Regions from separate parts of the Streptomyces sp. NPDC107498 genome, predicted to be linked through region 1. Evidence: riboswitches for the same ligand, from Rfam matches in the RefSeq annotation. Region 1 holds a riboswitch; each other region holds the start of a gene.
What was found. Region 1 has a riboswitch for cyclic di-AMP ahead of ACZ66Z_RS32620 (M23 family metallopeptidase). Riboswitches for the same ligand answer to the same signal wherever they lie in the genome.
Positions count from the first base shown of each region.

Region 2: it holds a riboswitch for cyclic di-AMP, as region 1 does, so the genes downstream of both, ACZ66Z_RS25510 (LysM peptidoglycan-binding domain-containing protein) here and ACZ66Z_RS32620 (M23 family metallopeptidase) in region 1, are expected to answer to the same signal.
Region 3: it holds a riboswitch for cyclic di-AMP, as region 1 does, so the genes downstream of both, ACZ66Z_RS01790 (M23 family metallopeptidase) here and ACZ66Z_RS32620 (M23 family metallopeptidase) in region 1, are expected to answer to the same signal.
Region 4: it holds a riboswitch for cyclic di-AMP, as region 1 does, so the genes downstream of both, ACZ66Z_RS17210 (transglycosylase family protein) here and ACZ66Z_RS32620 (M23 family metallopeptidase) in region 1, are expected to answer to the same signal.

Region 1 is NZ_JBVJPE010000027.1:60,273-64,144, forward strand. It holds gene ACZ66Z_RS32610 (MFS transporter) at 1-449, shown strand, start outside; gene ACZ66Z_RS32615 (PP2C family protein-serine/threonine phosphatase) at 565-1,776, shown strand; cyclic di-AMP (ydaO/yuaA leader) riboswitch at 1,989-2,150, shown strand; gene ACZ66Z_RS32620 (M23 family metallopeptidase) at 2,163-3,263, shown strand; gene ACZ66Z_RS32625 (aldo/keto reductase) at 3,310-3,872, shown strand, end outside.
Region 2 is NZ_JBVJPE010000016.1:1,623-5,494, reverse strand. It holds gene ACZ66Z_RS25515 (phosphoribosyltransferase family protein) at 1-863, shown strand, start outside; gene ACZ66Z_RS25510 (LysM peptidoglycan-binding domain-containing protein) at 847-1,737, opposite strand; cyclic di-AMP (ydaO/yuaA leader) riboswitch at 1,740-1,898, opposite strand; gene ACZ66Z_RS25505 (DUF6197 family protein) at 2,306-2,908, shown strand; gene ACZ66Z_RS25500 (phosphocholine-specific phospholipase C) at 2,980-3,872, opposite strand, start outside.
Region 3 is NZ_JBVJPE010000001.1:387,983-391,854, reverse strand. It holds gene ACZ66Z_RS01800 (DUF6126 family protein) at 1-74, shown strand, start outside; gene ACZ66Z_RS01795 (tyrosine-protein phosphatase) at 81-902, opposite strand; cyclic di-AMP (ydaO/yuaA leader) riboswitch at 1,275-1,432, shown strand; gene ACZ66Z_RS01790 (M23 family metallopeptidase) at 1,435-2,379, shown strand; gene ACZ66Z_RS01785 (SGNH/GDSL hydrolase family protein) at 2,543-3,337, shown strand; gene ACZ66Z_RS01780 (STM4011 family radical SAM protein) at 3,324-3,872, opposite strand, start outside.
Region 4 is NZ_JBVJPE010000008.1:273,518-277,389, reverse strand. It holds gene eno (phosphopyruvate hydratase) at 37-1,323, opposite strand; gene ACZ66Z_RS17210 (transglycosylase family protein) at 1,637-2,347, opposite strand; cyclic di-AMP (ydaO/yuaA leader) riboswitch at 2,351-2,524, opposite strand; gene ACZ66Z_RS17205 (transglycosylase family protein) at 2,783-3,820, opposite strand.

The DNA of each region.
Region 1 (3,872 bases):
CCGCGCTGTTCGTCGTCTCGGCGCTCGTCGCGCTCGCCGGACAGCTGCGGATCACGGCCTGGACCCGGCGCCGGCTCAGCCGGGAGCGGTGTCTCGTCCTCGGCCTCGCGCTGATGGGCGGGGCCTTCCTGGTCCCGGCCGTCCCGGGCCGGGGGCCGGTCGGACTGCTGCTGTGCGCGGCGGTCCTGGCCGTCGCGAACGCGGTGCTCTACCCGTACGAGATGGACACCGTCGTCGCCCTGTCCCGGGGGCGCTGGGTGGCCACCCACTACGGGCTCTACAACACGGTGTGCGGGATCGGGATCACCCTGGGGAACCTGGGGACCGGCGTGCTCCTCGACGTCGCCGGCCGGTCGGCGCTGCCGTGGCTCGCGTTGTGCGCGGTGGGCCTGGGGTGCGCGGCGGCGATGGCGCTCCTCGCCCGGGGCGGGCGGCTGGCGGCCGACTGACCCCGTGTCCCGTACGCCACTCGGCCCCGTGGGAGTCGCCGCGCCGGGCGGCGGCGGCCACCCTGGGAGGGCGCGGTGCGGACCGCGGCCGGTCGGACCGGGCAGGAGAGCACAGGTGGGGCACCCCCTAGGAGCGGCGGGCGGAGGACGGCGGGGCGGCGAGGGCCGCCCCGAGCACAGCGGTGCCCGTCGGTTCATCCGCGCGCTGCCCCCGCTGGTCATCGCGGGCGGCATCGGCTTCGACCTGGCGACCCCGCCCGCGTACACCGCGTCGCCGCTCTTCTCCGCCGCCCCGCTGATCGCCGCGCCCTTCTTCTCGATGCTGACCACCCTCCTCACCGGGATCGCGGCCGTCCTCGCCTCCGTCGGGCTGCACCTCTACAACGGCACCGCCGACGAGGTCCCCTCCCTCACCGAGACCCTGACCGTCCTCACCGTCTCCGCGCTCGCCCTCCTCATCAACCGGGTCGTGCGCCGCAGCGGCGAGCGGCTCGCCTCGGCGCGGGTCATCGCGGAGACCGCGCAGAAGGCGGTGCTGCCGACGCCCGCGGAGCGGATCGGCGGACTGCAGTGCGCGGCGCGGTACGAGGCGGCGCAGGCCGACGCGTTCATCGGCGGCGACCTGTTCGCCGTCCAGGACACCCCGCACGGGGTGCGGCTCGTGGTCGGGGACGTCCGGGGCAAGGGGATGGACGCGGTCGAGGCCGTCGCCGTCGTCATCGGGGCCTTCCGGGAGGCGGCCGAGCAGGAGCGGACCCTGGAGGGCGTGGCGCGGCGCCTGGAGCGGGCGCTGGCCCGGGAGGGCACCCGCCGGCACGGCCTCGACGCCTTCGAGGGGTTCACCACGGCCGTCCTGGCCGAGATCCCGCGCGCCGACGGGAGCGGGACCTTCGACGGTTTCGTACGGGTCGTCAACCGGGGGCACCCGCCGCCGCTAATGCTGTACGCGGACGGGCGGCTGGACCCACTGGAGCCGGGCGAGGCGGCGCTGCCGCTCGGCATGGGCGACCTGGCGGCGTGGCCGGACCGGGCGGAGGCGCGGCCGTTCCCGCCGGGCGCGACGCTGCTCTTCTACACGGACGGCCTCTCGGAGGCGCGGAACGCGCGGGGCGTCTTCTACGATCCGGTGGCGCGCCTCGCCGGGCGGATCTTCCCGGGGCCCGAGGAGCTGCTCGACGCGCTCGTGGACGACGTACGGCTCCACACGGGCGGCGGGTCGACCGACGACATGGCGCTGCTCGCGGTGAGCCGGCCGGCGACGGGGCAGCCCGAGCGGCGCCGGACGATGCCGGTGGTGCCGCCGGGCAGCCCCGGTCACCGGCCGTAGTCGAGAGGTGTCACTGCGATAACAATTGACATAACGTCAGATCGCGAGGGTTTCGCCGTTCCCGCCCCGAGCCCCCCTGAAGGGGGGTCAACTCGGGCGATACACCCCCAATCCAATGAATGATCAAGGGGAACGGCTTGGAATCGGGACCCCCTGTCTATTAACGTTCGATAACGCAGCGCGGTCGTCCCAGCCGTCGCAAGAGACGGCACCGCGCGCACGCGCCGAATCCTGAAAAGGAACCGGGGAACCACCACTTGGGGTGAATCGGGCCCCTTCGCACCCGTGCGAACCACGCACGCGCGCGAGAGCCCGTAGGAGACCTTCCTGCTCCGAACCCGTCAGCTAACCCGGTAGGCGAGAAGGAAGGAAAGGAGCGCGCCTTCGTGGCGTCCAACACCCCCGCCCCCGAAGTCCCCTTCGACGCCTTCGGCGGCGGCGCGGGTCCCGCCGCTCCCGACACCGAGTGGAACCCCACCGAGGGCTCCCTCCGCGCCGAGAGCCGCTCCGGCGGCCGGCACCGGGTCGTCAAGCAGCGCTCCAACTTCGCCCGCTCCTCCACCGTCCTCGGCGTCGGCGTCATCGCGGCCGTCGGCGCGGGCGGCCTCGCCACCGCGCAGGAGAAGCCCCCGGTCGCCATATCGCTGCCGGACCTCCCCGACCTGAACCTGCCGGACGCCCACGACCTCCCCGGCCTCGGCGACCTCCTCCCCGAGGAGGACAGCGCGCCCGTCACCGCGGCCCGCGCCAACCCGGCCCCGCTCACCGCCGCGACCTACACGACCGACACCGCCGACCGGGCGACCGGACAGGCCGAGCAGGCCGCCGCCCCCGCCGCGGGCGAGGCCCTGCGCGCCCGCATCCTCCAGCAGGCCGAGCAGCAGCAGGCCTCCGCCGACGCCGCCGAGAAGGCCGCGACGGAGAAGGCGGCGGCCGAGAAGGCCGCCGCGGAGGCCGAGGCCAAGGAAGCCGCCGCGGAGAAGGCGGCCGCCGAGGCGAAGGCGAAGGCCGAGGCGGAAGCCAAGGCGAAGGCGGAGGCGGAGGCCGCCGCCAAGGCCGAGGCCGAGCGCCTCGCCCAGCTCGCCGCCAGCTACTCGCTGCCGGTCTCCTCGTACACCCTCACCGCCACCTACATGCAGTCCGGCTCGATGTGGTCCTCCGGCCACCACACCGGCCTCGACTTCGCCGCCCCCACGGGCACCCCGCTCAAGGCGGTCCACGGCGCGACCGTCAAGTCGGCGGGCTGGTCCGGCTCCTACGGCTACCGGATCGTCCTGGAGCTGGAGGACGGCACCGAGGTCTGGTACTGCCACCTCTCGTCCATGCTGGTCAGCGCCGGGCAGACCGTCTCCACCGGCGAGACCGTCGGCCGCGTCGGCGCCACCGGCAACGTCACCGGCGCCCACCTCCACATGGAGGTCCACACCCCCGGCGGCGACGGCATCGACCCGGCGTCCTGGCTCCGCTCCAAGGGCCTGAGCCTCTGAGGAACCGCACGGAATAGGCCCGGCGGCGGGAACGGTTGACCGACGCATGACCTCTCTCCGCCGACTGGGCACCTCCGATCTGCACGTCTTCCCCGTGGCCCTGGGCGGCAACGTCTTCGGCTGGACCGCCGACGAAGCGCAGTCCTTCGCCGTCCTCGACGCCTACGCCGCCGCAGGCGGCAACTTCGTCGACTCCGCCGACGTCTACTCCGCCTGGGCCGAGGGCAACGAGGGCGGCGAGTCCGAGACCGTCATCGGCCGCTGGCTCGCCTCCCGGGGCAACCGCTCCGACGTCCTCGTCGCCACCAAGGTCGGCGCCCACCCCCACTTCAAGGGGCTGTCCGCCACCACCATCAAGGCGGGCGCGGAGGAGTCCCTCCGCCGCCTCGGCACCGATCACATCGACCTCTACTACACCCACTTCGACGACGAGTCCGTCCCCGTCGAGGAGATCGTCACCGCCCTCGACCAGCTGGTGAGGGACGGAAAGGTGCGCGCCGTCGCCGCCTCCAACATCTCCCCCGAGCGGCTGCGCGCCTCCCTCGACTTCGCCGAGGCCGAGGGCCTCGCCCGGTACGTCGCCCTCCAGCCGCACTACAACCTGGTCTC
Region 2 (3,872 bases), on a different contig from region 1:
GCGCCGCCCGGATCGTCCTCGCCGTCCCGGTGGCACCGCGGGGCTGGACGGCCCGTGTCGGCGGCGAGGCCGACGAGACCGTCAGTGTGCACGCGCCGGATCTCTTCTTCGCGATCGGTCAGTTCTACGGGGACTTCTCACAGACCCCGGACGCCGAGGTCATCGCCTGCCTGGACCGGAGCAGGGCCGCCCGGGACCCCGTCGTGCAGGACACGGAGGTGCGGATCACGGTCTCCGGGGGCGTCACCCTCGGCGGACGGCTCGCGGTGCCCGAGGACGCCGGCGGCATCGTCCTGTTCGCCCACGGCAGTGGCAGCAGCCGCCACAGTCCCCGGAACCGGGCGGTCGCCGGGGTGCTCAACCGGGCGGGTCTCGGGGCGCTCCTCTTCGACCTGCTGACCGAGACGGAGGCGGAGGACCGGGAGCACGTCTTCGACGCCCCGCTCCTCGCCGGGCGGCTCGCCGGGGCCACGGAGTGGCTGGCCGGGAGGCCCGGGAGCGCGGGGCTCCCGCTCGGGTACTTCGGCGCGAGCACGGGCGCGGCCGCCGCGCTGTGGGCGGCCGCCGACCCCGCCTCCCCGGTGGGCGCCGTCGTCTCGCGGGGCGGCCGGCCGGACCTCGCGGCCGAGCACCTGGCACGGGTGCGCGCCCCGACGCTCCTGGTGGTGGGCGGCGCGGACGCGGTGGTCCTGGACCTCAACCGACGGGCCCTGGCCCTGCTGCGCTGCGAGAACCGGCTCGCCGTGGTGGGCGGCGCCGGCCACCTCTTCGAGGAGCCGGGCGCCCTGGAGGAGGTGGCGGACCTCGCCACCTCCTGGTTCGCCGAGCACTTCCGGCGGCAGGGGGTCAGTACGCCGAGTTGACGTTGTCGATGGAGCCGTAGCGGTCGGCCGCGTAGTTGCAGGCGGCGGTGATGTTGGCGACCGGGTCGAACAGGTCCATGGACGTGCCGGGCACGTGGTAGGCGAGGAAGGTCGGCTCGATGACCTGGAGCAGGCCCTTGGAGGGGGTGCCGGCGACCGCGTTGGAGTCCCAGAGGTTGATGGCCTGGGGGTTTCCGGACGACTCGCGCATGACGTTGCGGAGGATCCCGTCGTAGGAGCCGGGGATGCCGTGCTGGCCCATGATGGCCAGGGACTCCCGGATCCAGCCGTCGAGGTTGTCGGCGTAGTTCGTGGCGGCGGCGGGGGCCGCCTTGCCGGCGGAGGGGGCGGCGGCGACGGCCGGGACGGCCTGCGCGGCGGAGGCGCCCGTGCCGGTGGCGACGGCGGGAGCGGCCGACCGGCGCTCGGAGCGGCTCGCCCGTTCGGTCGTGGCGGACTTCTTCGCCTTCGGCTGGGCGGGGGCGGCCTTGGCGGAATCCCGACGAATCGTCAGTTCGAGACCGGGGTGAATGAGTGACGGGTCGTCACCCACGACGCTCTTGTTGGCGCTGTAAAGGCTCTTCCAGCCCCCCCGAATTCCCTTCTTGCGGGCGATCAGGGAAAGCGAGTCACCACTCACGACGGTGTACGTGCGCACGGTGGCCGGGGCGGCGGGGGCCTTGGCGGCGGTCTGCGCGGCGGGAGCGGCGAGGGACTGGGCGGCGATCTCCGGGGCGCCGGACACGGGCGCGGCGCCGGCGACGGCCGGGGCGATGAGCGGCAGGGTGAGTGCGGCGCCACCCGTACCGACCAGGGCGAGGCCCCGGGAGACGGGGCTGCGGCGGGGGCGGCGGTGCTTACCGTGAGCAGGCATGACGGTTTCCTCTCCGGCGCCTGCGGGGTGAGCTGTCGGGTTCGGACGGGAGATGTCCGGCCGCGCGCACGCGGCTTCACCCCGAGCCGTTCCGGATTCCGGACCGGCGTATTCGTGGGTCCCCCGCTCCTGCCGTCGGGTGAAAAGGGAGTTTTACCGAGCGGCGGCAGGATTGGGCGTTCCGCTCGAATGGAGGTGACCGTAGGCCAGTAATGCGACGGATAACAAGGGGAGAGGGTCCCGGGTATGCGGAAATGGATCACGGAATTCGGATGATTCAAGATCGACGCCGTCCGGTGGGCGTCGAACTTCCTTGCCCGGTACGGGGCGGGGGAGAAGGCCGCAGAATCGTCGAGCCGTGCGAGTGAGTCGCGTCACGCGAAGCGGAATGTCCTATTTGGTATGTAGTTCCTTTCATGGGTGAATGGGGTGATAATTCATGTGATGAGTTGTTCGCCGAGAAGGCGAGGGGTGTCGCGAGGTCGACGACTCTCCGCGTGAGGGTGAAAGCGGCAAAACCGACATTCCATCTTGAAGGATGGGGGGAGTCGACCCAGGAGACATCCCCATGCCGCCCTCCGCCTCCCTGCTCAGCCCCGACGCCCTCGACCGCGAGGCGGCCGCCCTCTTCGAGAGCGCCACCTGGCAGCGGATCGTCACGGACTGGACCGCCCCCCAGGAGTCGCCGCCGGTCGAGGAGGGCTGGCGGGCCCTGCTCAGCGTGCCGGTGGACCGGCTCGTGGCCGACGCCCTGGCCGCCCTGCCCCCGGAGCTCCCCGTCGAGCGCCGCATCCCGGGACGGCTCGGCGCCGTGCTGCCGGACCGGCTGCACACCTGGCGCCGCATCGGACAGGCCGAGCTCCGCCCCTCGGTCCACCTCGGCTACGCGCGCCTGGTGCTGACGGAATGGGGCTGGCAGAACGCCCCGTACAAGCTGCGGGACGCACGCGGCGCCCGGTGCGTCTGCGGGGCCCTCCTCGCCGCCCACCGGCTCGGCTACGGCAGCGCCGACACCATGAACGAGGCGGCCGCCTGGGTCATGACCGAGCTGCGGTCACGCGGGTGGCAGGGGCTGATCGGGCCGTGGAACCGGGCCCCCGGCCGCACCGGGGCCGACGCGGTGGCCCTCCTCGACGCCACGGTCCGCCGCGCCGCGCACGCCGGGCGCTGATGCCGTGCCGCCCGGTGCCGGGCGGCAGCGGTGACCGGAAGGCCGCTGCCGCCCGGCGCGCGGGGGAGGGGTCAGCCGCTGACGCTCGGGGCTCCGGTCTCGATGTGGCCGGTGTACCGGCGCGACCAGCTCCCGTCGATGTCGGCGGTGATCGTGAAGTCGTACCAGCCGCCGTTGTACGCCACCGCGTTGAAGAAGTCCTCGCGACGGGAGTTCGCCGGAACCGTGTACGTCCACGGGCCGTCCGAGCGGTAGGCGTTCGAGCGGATCGTGAAGGTGACGGGCCCGGCCGAGGAGTTGGTCATCGTGAACCACAGGGCCGTCCTGCCCGTTCCCGACTCGGGTGCGAACCGGGCCGCCACCTCGACGGCCTTGCCCGCCTTGGAGGCGTCCCCGATGAAGCGGCGCAGGAAGCGGTTCGGGCCCATCATCGAGATGTCGTACTTCCCGGACCCCGAGCCGAGCCCGATGTTGAAGTAGTCGGTGGCCGTGCCGCCGGGATCGACGGTGTACTGCCAGGCGGCGGTGTCCCGGTACTGGTGCGGGTGGATCGAGAAGTGCGCCGACCGCTTGGCCTCCGCGCCCCGGTTGGTCATGGAGAACCAGGCGAGGATCTTGCCCGCGGCGCCGAACTCGAAGCGGTCGAGGTTGCCGTTCACCTGGTACGGCAGGGCGCGCGCGGGGCGGGTGCCGGACTCCTGGGCGGGCAGCGCGTTGTTCTGCGGCGCCGGGTTCGGCAGCGGGCCGCAGGTGGCCTGCCCGATCACCTTCGCCGTGGACGGAAGGCCGGCGGGCACTCCGTACACCGGGTGGGCGAAGTCGAAGACCCCGGTCAGGTCGCCGGTGACCTTCCGCCGCCAGGCGCTGATGTTCGGACAGGTGGCCGGGGTGCCGAGCGCCGCCGTCCAGCTCTCCAGGAAGCGCAGCACCGACGTGTGGTCGAAGACCTCGGAGCTCACCCATC
Region 3 (3,872 bases), on a different contig from region 1:
CCTACCTGGTCGCGGGGCACCTCTTCGCCGGCTTCCTCTACCTGCTCTTCGCGATGGGCGCGCAGGGCAGGTAGGAGGCCTCACGCCTCCGTGAGCAGCCGCTCCCGCAGGCGCTCGCGGGTCTCCGGGGCCAGCTTCAGGCCCTGTGCGAGGTAGGCGTCCACCGAGCCCCAGGTCGCCTCGATCGTCTCGAAGGCGGCCCCCAGGTACTCCGCCCGCGCGTCGAAGAGCGGGCTCAGCAGCTCCATCACCTCGGGCGACATCGCGTCCGGGGAGGTGGAGCCGCGGCGTATCCTGTAGCGGCGGTGCGGGGCGTTCGACTTCACGTAGTCGGCCGCGATGGCCTCCCGCTCGACCCCGACCGCGAGCAGGGTGATCGCGACGGCGAGCCCGGCCCGGTCCTTGCCGGCCGCGCAGTGCATGAGGGCCGGGACGCTCTCCTCCGCCATGGAGTGCAGGACCCGGCTGTGCTCCATCGTCCGCTCGACCACCATCCTCCGGTACGAGTCGGACATGCGGGCGGCCGCCTTGCCGTCGCCGAGGACCCCCCGCAGCTGCGCGACCTCGCCGTCGCGCACCAGCTTCCAGAACTCCTTGCCGTCGGCCGGGTCGTTGAGGGGTATGTTCACGTTCCGCACGCCGGGCAGGTCGACGTCCGCGCCCTCGATCCTCCGGTCCGCCTCGTTGCGGAAGTCGAAGACGGTGTGCAGGCCCAGTGAGGCGAGGAAGGCGGCGTCGTCCTCCGTCGCGTGGGCGAGGTGGCCGCTGCGGAAGAGCCGGCCGGGGCGGACGGCGCGTCCGTCCGTCGTCGGCAGGCCGCCCACGTCCCGGAAGTTGCGGACGCCCGTCAGCTCGGGCTCGGCGGCTTCGGTGGGCGGGACCTGCGGCAGCTGCTGCGTCACGGCTGCTCCTGTTCTGTCGATCGGTTCCTGGGGCAATCATCTCGGGTGGGGGCCCCGGCACGCACCCCCTCGGACGGTAATGGGTGATCTGTCCGTATTGAGGAGTTCGGCATAACCCGCCCTGGTTACGGGGGAGATGAGGATCGGCGCGTGAGCAGCGTCATAACCGTGACGGACCGTGCCTGATCGTCTTTTCCAAATGCCCCCCGGAAAAAGGAGGTCGGAGCGCCGCCATCCACGGAGGGTGACCGGAATTCCGGCCGGACGCCGAGGAATTCCGGAGCGCGTGAAAACCGTGGCTTGTTCGCGCCGACCCGCTCGTCTAGCGTCGCGCTCAATCCGGACGGACCGCCGAATCCTGCCACCGACCGGAATCCGCACTCACCCGTACGAGGCAGGAGCGGGGGACCCAGGTAAGTCGCCGATCCCTTCGAAGAAGGACGGCTCGGGGTGAAGCCGCGTGGACACGCGGCCGGACATCTCCAGTCCGAACCCGACAGCTCACCTCGCAGGCGCCGGAGAGGAATTCGCCATGCCCGCGAAGGGTAAGCACCGTCGCACCAAGTCCAACCGTCTGACCCGCGGCATCGCCGCCGCCGGTACCGGCGGCGCCGTCGTCGCCCTCCCGCTCCTCGGAGCCACCGGCGCCCACGCCGCCGAGCAGGCCGCCCCGGCAGCCGCCTCCGCCCAGGTCGTCGCCCACCTGGAGACCGTCGCGCCCGCCCACGCGAAGGCCGCGCCGAAGACGTACTCCGTCGTCCGGGGCGACTACCTCTCGAAGATCGCCGGCGAGCACCACCTCGCGGGCGGCTGGCAGAAGCTGTACAAGGACAACCGCCAGGTCATCGGTGAGGACCCCTCGCTGATCCTGCCCGGCATGAAGCTCGTCCTCGGTGCGAAGAACACCGCCGGGACCGCCGCGCCGAAGGCCGACCACCAGAGCGAGCGGAGCTCCGCCAAGAACGGTGACAGCGCCCCCCGCGCCTCCCGTGGCAGCGAGCGCTCCTCGGCCCCGGCCGCCCCGGCCGCCGCCACCTCGTCGTCCCCGTCGGCCGGCACGACCTCCTCCTCCGGCTGGGTCGCCCCGATCGCCGGTGCCGGCACGTCGACCCCGTACCACCAGTCCGGCTCCATGTGGTCCTCCGGTTACCACACCGGTGTCGACTTCATCGCCTCCACCGGCACCCCCGTCCACGCGGTCGGCCCCGGCACCGTCTACTCCGCCGGCGACGGCGGCGCGTACGGCAACCAGGTCGTCATCCAGCACGCCGACGGCACCTTCTCGCAGTACGCCCACCTCTCCTCGATCTCCGTCTCCGCCGGCCAGACCGTCAACGGCGGCGACCAGATCGGCCTCTCCGGCGCGACCGGCAACGTCACCGGCCCGCACCTGCACTTCGAGATGCGCACCGGGCCGGAGTACGGCTCCGACATCGACCCGCTGGCCGCCCTCCGCCAGCACGGCGTGAGCATCTGACGCGCCGTCGTCCTCTGCTCGTCCTCCGGAGGCCCGGCACCCAGGTGCCGGGCCTCCGGCGTATTCCGGCTTGGCGGAATCTTTATCGGTGGCATATGTCACCCGCCGTCAACCCCTCCTTACGGTCGCGTAGGTCACATCCGAAGGGGGAGGATGTGCCCCCGTGGCAGACGATTCGAGATCAAAAGACAAGAACGCATTCGGGTCGTACGCGGCGATCGGTGACAGCTTCACCGAGGGCGTCGGCGACCCCGGCCCCGACGGGACGTACGTCGGCTGGGCGGACCGCTTCGCGGTCCTGCTCGCCGACCAGCTGCCGGAGCACGACGCCTTCCGCTACGCCAACCTGGCCGTACGCGGGCGCCTCCTCGACCAGATCGTGGCGGAACAGGTCCCGCGGGCGAAGGAACTCGCCCCCGACCTGGTGACCTTCTGCGCGGGCGGCAACGACATCATCCGCCCCGGGACGGACCCGGACGACGTGGCCGAGCGCTTCGAGCGCGCCGTCGCCGACCTCACCTCCGCCGTCGGCACCGTCATGGTGACCACCGGCTTCGACACCCGCGAGGTGACCCTCCTCAAGCACCTGCGCGGCAAGATCGCCACCTACAACGGTCACGTCCGGGCCGTCGCGGACCGCTACGGCTGCCCGGTCCTCGACCTGTGGTCGCTGAAGTCCGTCCAGGACAGGCGCGCCTGGGACGACGACCGGCTGCACCTCTCGCCCGAGGGACACACCCGCGTCGCCCTGCGCGCCGCCCAGGTCCTCGGCCTGCCCGTGCCCGCCGACCCGGACCAGCCCTGGCCGCCGGTCCCGCCGCGCGGCACCCTGGAGGTGCGCCGCGACGACATCCACTGGGCCCGGGAGTACCTGGTGCCCTGGATCGGGCGCCGGCTGCGCGGCGAGAGCTCCGGCGACCACGTCGGGGCCAAGCGCCCCGACCTCATGCCCCTGTAGGCCGTGGCGCGGCGGGGATCCGCTCCAGGACCCCGCCGGCGAACACGTCGTACAGCGGCAGCGTCTCCAGGTGGACGTAGCCGATGTGGCAGTCGCAGACGGCGAGGGGGCAGGCGCGGGGACGCAGCGCGGCACGGTACGAACCGTCGTACAGGTTGCCCAGTTCGGCCCTGACGAAGTGGCAGCGCCGCACCGTCCCCCCGCCGTCCACCGAGACCACCGACTCCCCGGTGCGGCAGGGCAGCCCCGCCGAGCGGTGCGGATGCCGGCTGTACGGGAACAGCGGGTCGAGCTCCGCCCACCCCTCGGCCTCCGCGTCGGTGTACGTGTGTCCCTCGGCCGCGTTCACCCAGAGGTAGACGTGCGGCGGCAGCGCGTCCCGCAGCCGGCGGGCGTGTTCCCGGTGCTCGGGCAGGCCGACCACCCCGACGCTGTACCGGACGCCCCGCTCCGCCAGCTCGTGGCACTTCGCGAGGAACCGCTCGTACGGAGTCTGCCCCGGGTGGTACGTGCACCACAGGGCCACGCTCTCCGG
Region 4 (3,872 bases), on a different contig from region 1:
GTACGGGGACGTACGGAAGCCGCCCTACGGAGAGGGTCAGGCCTTGAAGCGCGGGAAGGCGCTGCGGCCGGCGTAGACCGCGGCGTCGTCGAGGATCTCCTCGATGCGCAGCAGCTGGTTGTACTTGGCGACGCGGTCCGAGCGGGCCGGGGCGCCGGTCTTGATCTGGCCGCAGTTCACCGCGACGGCGAGGTCGGCGATGGTGACGTCCTCGGTCTCGCCGGAGCGGTGGGACATCATGCACTTGAAGCCGTTGCGCTGGGCGAGCTCGACGGCGTCGAGGGTCTCGGTCAGCGAGCCGATCTGGTTGACCTTGACCAGGAGGGCGTTGGCGGTGCCCTCCTCGATGCCGCGGGCCAGGCGCTCCGGGTTGGTGACGAAGAGGTCGTCGCCGACGATCTGGACCTTGTCGCCCAGCTTCTCGGTGATGACCTTCCAGCCGGCCCAGTCGTCCTCGAACAGCGGGTCCTCGATGGAGACCAGCGGGTACGCGGCGACCAGCTCGGCGTAGTAGTCGGTCATCTCGGCGGCCGAGCGGGACTTGCCCTCGAACTCGTAGGCGCCGTCCTTGTAGAACTCGGACGCGGCGACGTCGAGGGCGAGCGCGACGTCGGTGCCCGGGGTGTAGCCGGCCTCCTTGATGGCCTCGACGATGAGGTCGAGGGCGGCGCGGTTGGACTCCAGGTTCGGGGCGAAGCCGCCCTCGTCGCCGAGGCCGGTGGAGAGGCCCTTGCGCTTCAGGACGCCCTTGAGGGTGTGGTAGATCTCCGCACCCCAGCGAAGGGCCTCGGAGAAGGACTCCGCGCCGATCGGGGCGATCATGAACTCCTGGATGTCCACGTTGGAGTCCGCGTGCGAACCGCCGTTGAGGATGTTCATCATCGGAACGGGCAGCAGGTGCGCGTTCGGGCCGCCCAGGTAGCGGAAGAGCGGGAGGTCGCTGGCCTCGGAGGCGGCGTGCGCGACGGCGAGGGAGACGCCGAGGATGGCGTTGGCGCCGAGCGAGCCCTTGTTCTCGGTCGCGTCCAGGTCGAACATGGCCTGGTCGATCAGGCGCTGCTCGGTGGCGTCGTAGCCGACGAGCTCCGGGCCGATCTGCTCGATGACGGCGAGGACGGCCTTCTCGACGCCCTTGCCCTGGTAACGGTTGGGGTCACCGTCGCGGAGCTCGATGGCCTCGAAGGCACCGGTGGAGGCACCGGACGGAACGGCAGCACGGCCGGTGCTGCCGTCGTCGAGGCCGACCTCGACCTCGACCGTGGGGTTGCCTCGGGAGTCCAGGATTTCCCGGGCTACGACGACGTCGATGGACGGCACGAGCATCTCCTTCTGGGATGTGACGCTGGATGTGACGCAAGGTCGGTGCAGGGTCGCTTGGCCTTGCGGCAAGAGCCTAACCGGCTCGGGGGCTCCGGCCGGCCGGGCGCCCGCCCGCTGGGACGAAAAAGGACCCAAGGGCATGCATCCCGGGACGAAGGACCCCGTATCTACTGGGCGGTAACCACCGGCACCCGGGCCCCTCACGGGGGAACCCCGGTCCGGCGCGCACGGGGGAAGGGCGCGCCGGACCGGGGTGGTCACCGCGGGAGGGTCGTCGGGGCCGCGTGAGCCGCCGGACTCACGCGAGCCGCCGGGCTCACTTCAGGTGGAGCTGCTGACCCGGGTAGATGAGGTCGGCGTGCTCGACGACGCCCTTGTTCAGCTCGAAGAGCTTGGCCCAGCCGCCCTTGACGCCGTGCGCCTGGGCGATCTTGCTGAGGGTGTCGCCGGTGACGACCTTGTACTCGCCGTCGCCCTTCTCGACCTTCTCGCCGGTCGGCGTGGTGACGGTCTTGGGGGCCTTGCGCTGCTCGCTGCGGGTGGTCGGCTGCTCGGCGCGACGCTCCTGCTGCTTCGGGGCGGCCTGCTGCTTCGGGGCGGCCTGCTGGGGCTCGCTCTGCTGCGGGGCGCTCTCGGCGGCGCCGCCGTCGTAGGAGGCACCGGAGAGGCCGACGCCGCAGTTCGGCCACGCGCCCTTGCCCTGGCCCGCGAGGACCTTCTCGGCGACGGCGATCTGCTGGGACTTCGACGCCAGGTCGGCGCGCGGGGCGTAGGCGGTGCCACCGAACGCGGCCCAGGTGGAGTTGGTGAACTGCAGGCCGCCGTAGAAGCCGTTACCGGTGTTGATGGACCAGTTGCCGCCGGACTCGCACTGGGCGACGGTGTCCCACTCGGCGGAGGTGGCGGCCGAGGCGGTGCCCGCGGTCAGCAGCGGGGCGGCGACGGCGACACCGGTGACGCCGACGAGCGTGGCGACCTGGGCGGCCTTGGAGGGACGACGGTGTTTGCCCTTGACGGAAAACAGCATGGGAATTCTCCTCACCGACGCCTGTGAGGTGAGCTGTCGGGTTCGGGCCGGAAAGTTGCCCGGCCGCGTGTCCTTGCACGCGGCTTCACCCCAAGCCGGTCGTCGGCCGTCTGTCTCAACGGCCGGGACCGGCACTTACCTTGGGTCCCCCACTCCTGCCTTCGGCGCTTGCGCGACGACTGTTCCCGTCGGCCGACGGCAGGATTCGGCGTTTCGGTCGACGGGGCCCGCGGTGGCGAGCGGAGACGACCGTAGACACAGACCCCCCGGAAGTTCAAAGAGGCACATCGGGGAGAAATCGCCCCTGTTCGCCCTTTCGGGGGTGTCGTTTGCGCAGGTGAGAGGTGACGGAAGCGAAGTTTGCGGACGCGACACGCCAGTTGGGACGAAGAGACCCATGTCTCACTTGCCCAGAAGTGGACATAACCCCGCGAACTAACCGGCCGCCGTCGTCGAACCCGCCGTCAGGTCAAGGCTCTGACCAGGCAGGATGAGGTCCGGATCGATGCCCACCGTGCGCCGGTTGGCGTCGTAGAGGGCGGTCCAGCCCCCGGGGAGTTCGTTCTCCTGCGCAATGCCGGACAGGCTGTCGCCCGGTCGTACGGTGTACTCGTCCGGAGTGTCCTGACTGTCCGTTGTGCCCGAATCCTTCGCCTCGTCAGTCGCGGGCTCGGCGTCGATCCTCTCCCCCGCCTTGTCCTTGCTCGAAGCGTGTCGCCCGGATTCGGGCGAGCTGTCCGGCTTGCCGGATTCCTCCGGCGCGGCTCCGCCCCGGTGCTTGCCGGTGCCGGGCGCGGCCGACGGCGCGTCACCCTTCGGCGTACCGGTCGAATCCGGCGTACCGGGCGTAACGGACGCATCGGAGGTGCCCGGGGTCGTCGGCGCGGCGGGCGCGGTGGACGTGGCCGGCGCGGACGGCGTGACGGAGGTCGCCGGAGCGGTCGACGCGGCCGGCGCGGAGGGGGTCGCGGGCGTGGCGGACCGGCCCGCCGCCCCCGCGGGAGCCGCCGGCGCACCGGCGGTGCGGTCGGACTCGGGGAGGGGGCCGGTGGGCGCCTTCGGGAGGGCGGCCGGGCCGGGGTTCACCCCGGTGGGCTCCCCGTCGTTTCTCAGACCCGCGATCGGCGCGCAGGTGGCCCACTCGGTGCTGCCCTTGGCGAGCGCCTTCTCGGCGACCGCGATCTGCTGGGCGCGGCTGGCCAGGTCGGGGCTGGGCGCGTACGCGAGGCCGCCGTGCCGCTCCCAGCTGTCCTGGGTGAACTGGAGGCCGCCGTACATCCCGTTGCCGAAGTTGGCGCTCCACTGGCCGCCGGACTCGCACTCGGCGACCCGGTCCCAGGTGGCGGCGTCGGCGGCGGAGGCGGATCCGGTGGCGAGCAGCGGCAGCGCCATGGCGGATCCGGTCACGCCTGCGGCGACGACGAGGGCGGGGGCCTGACGGGGGCGACGGTGTCGTCCGTTCCCGGAACGCATAGGAGCGCCTTTCGCGTGACGGCTGAGACTGCCGGGAAACGTAGCGGCATTC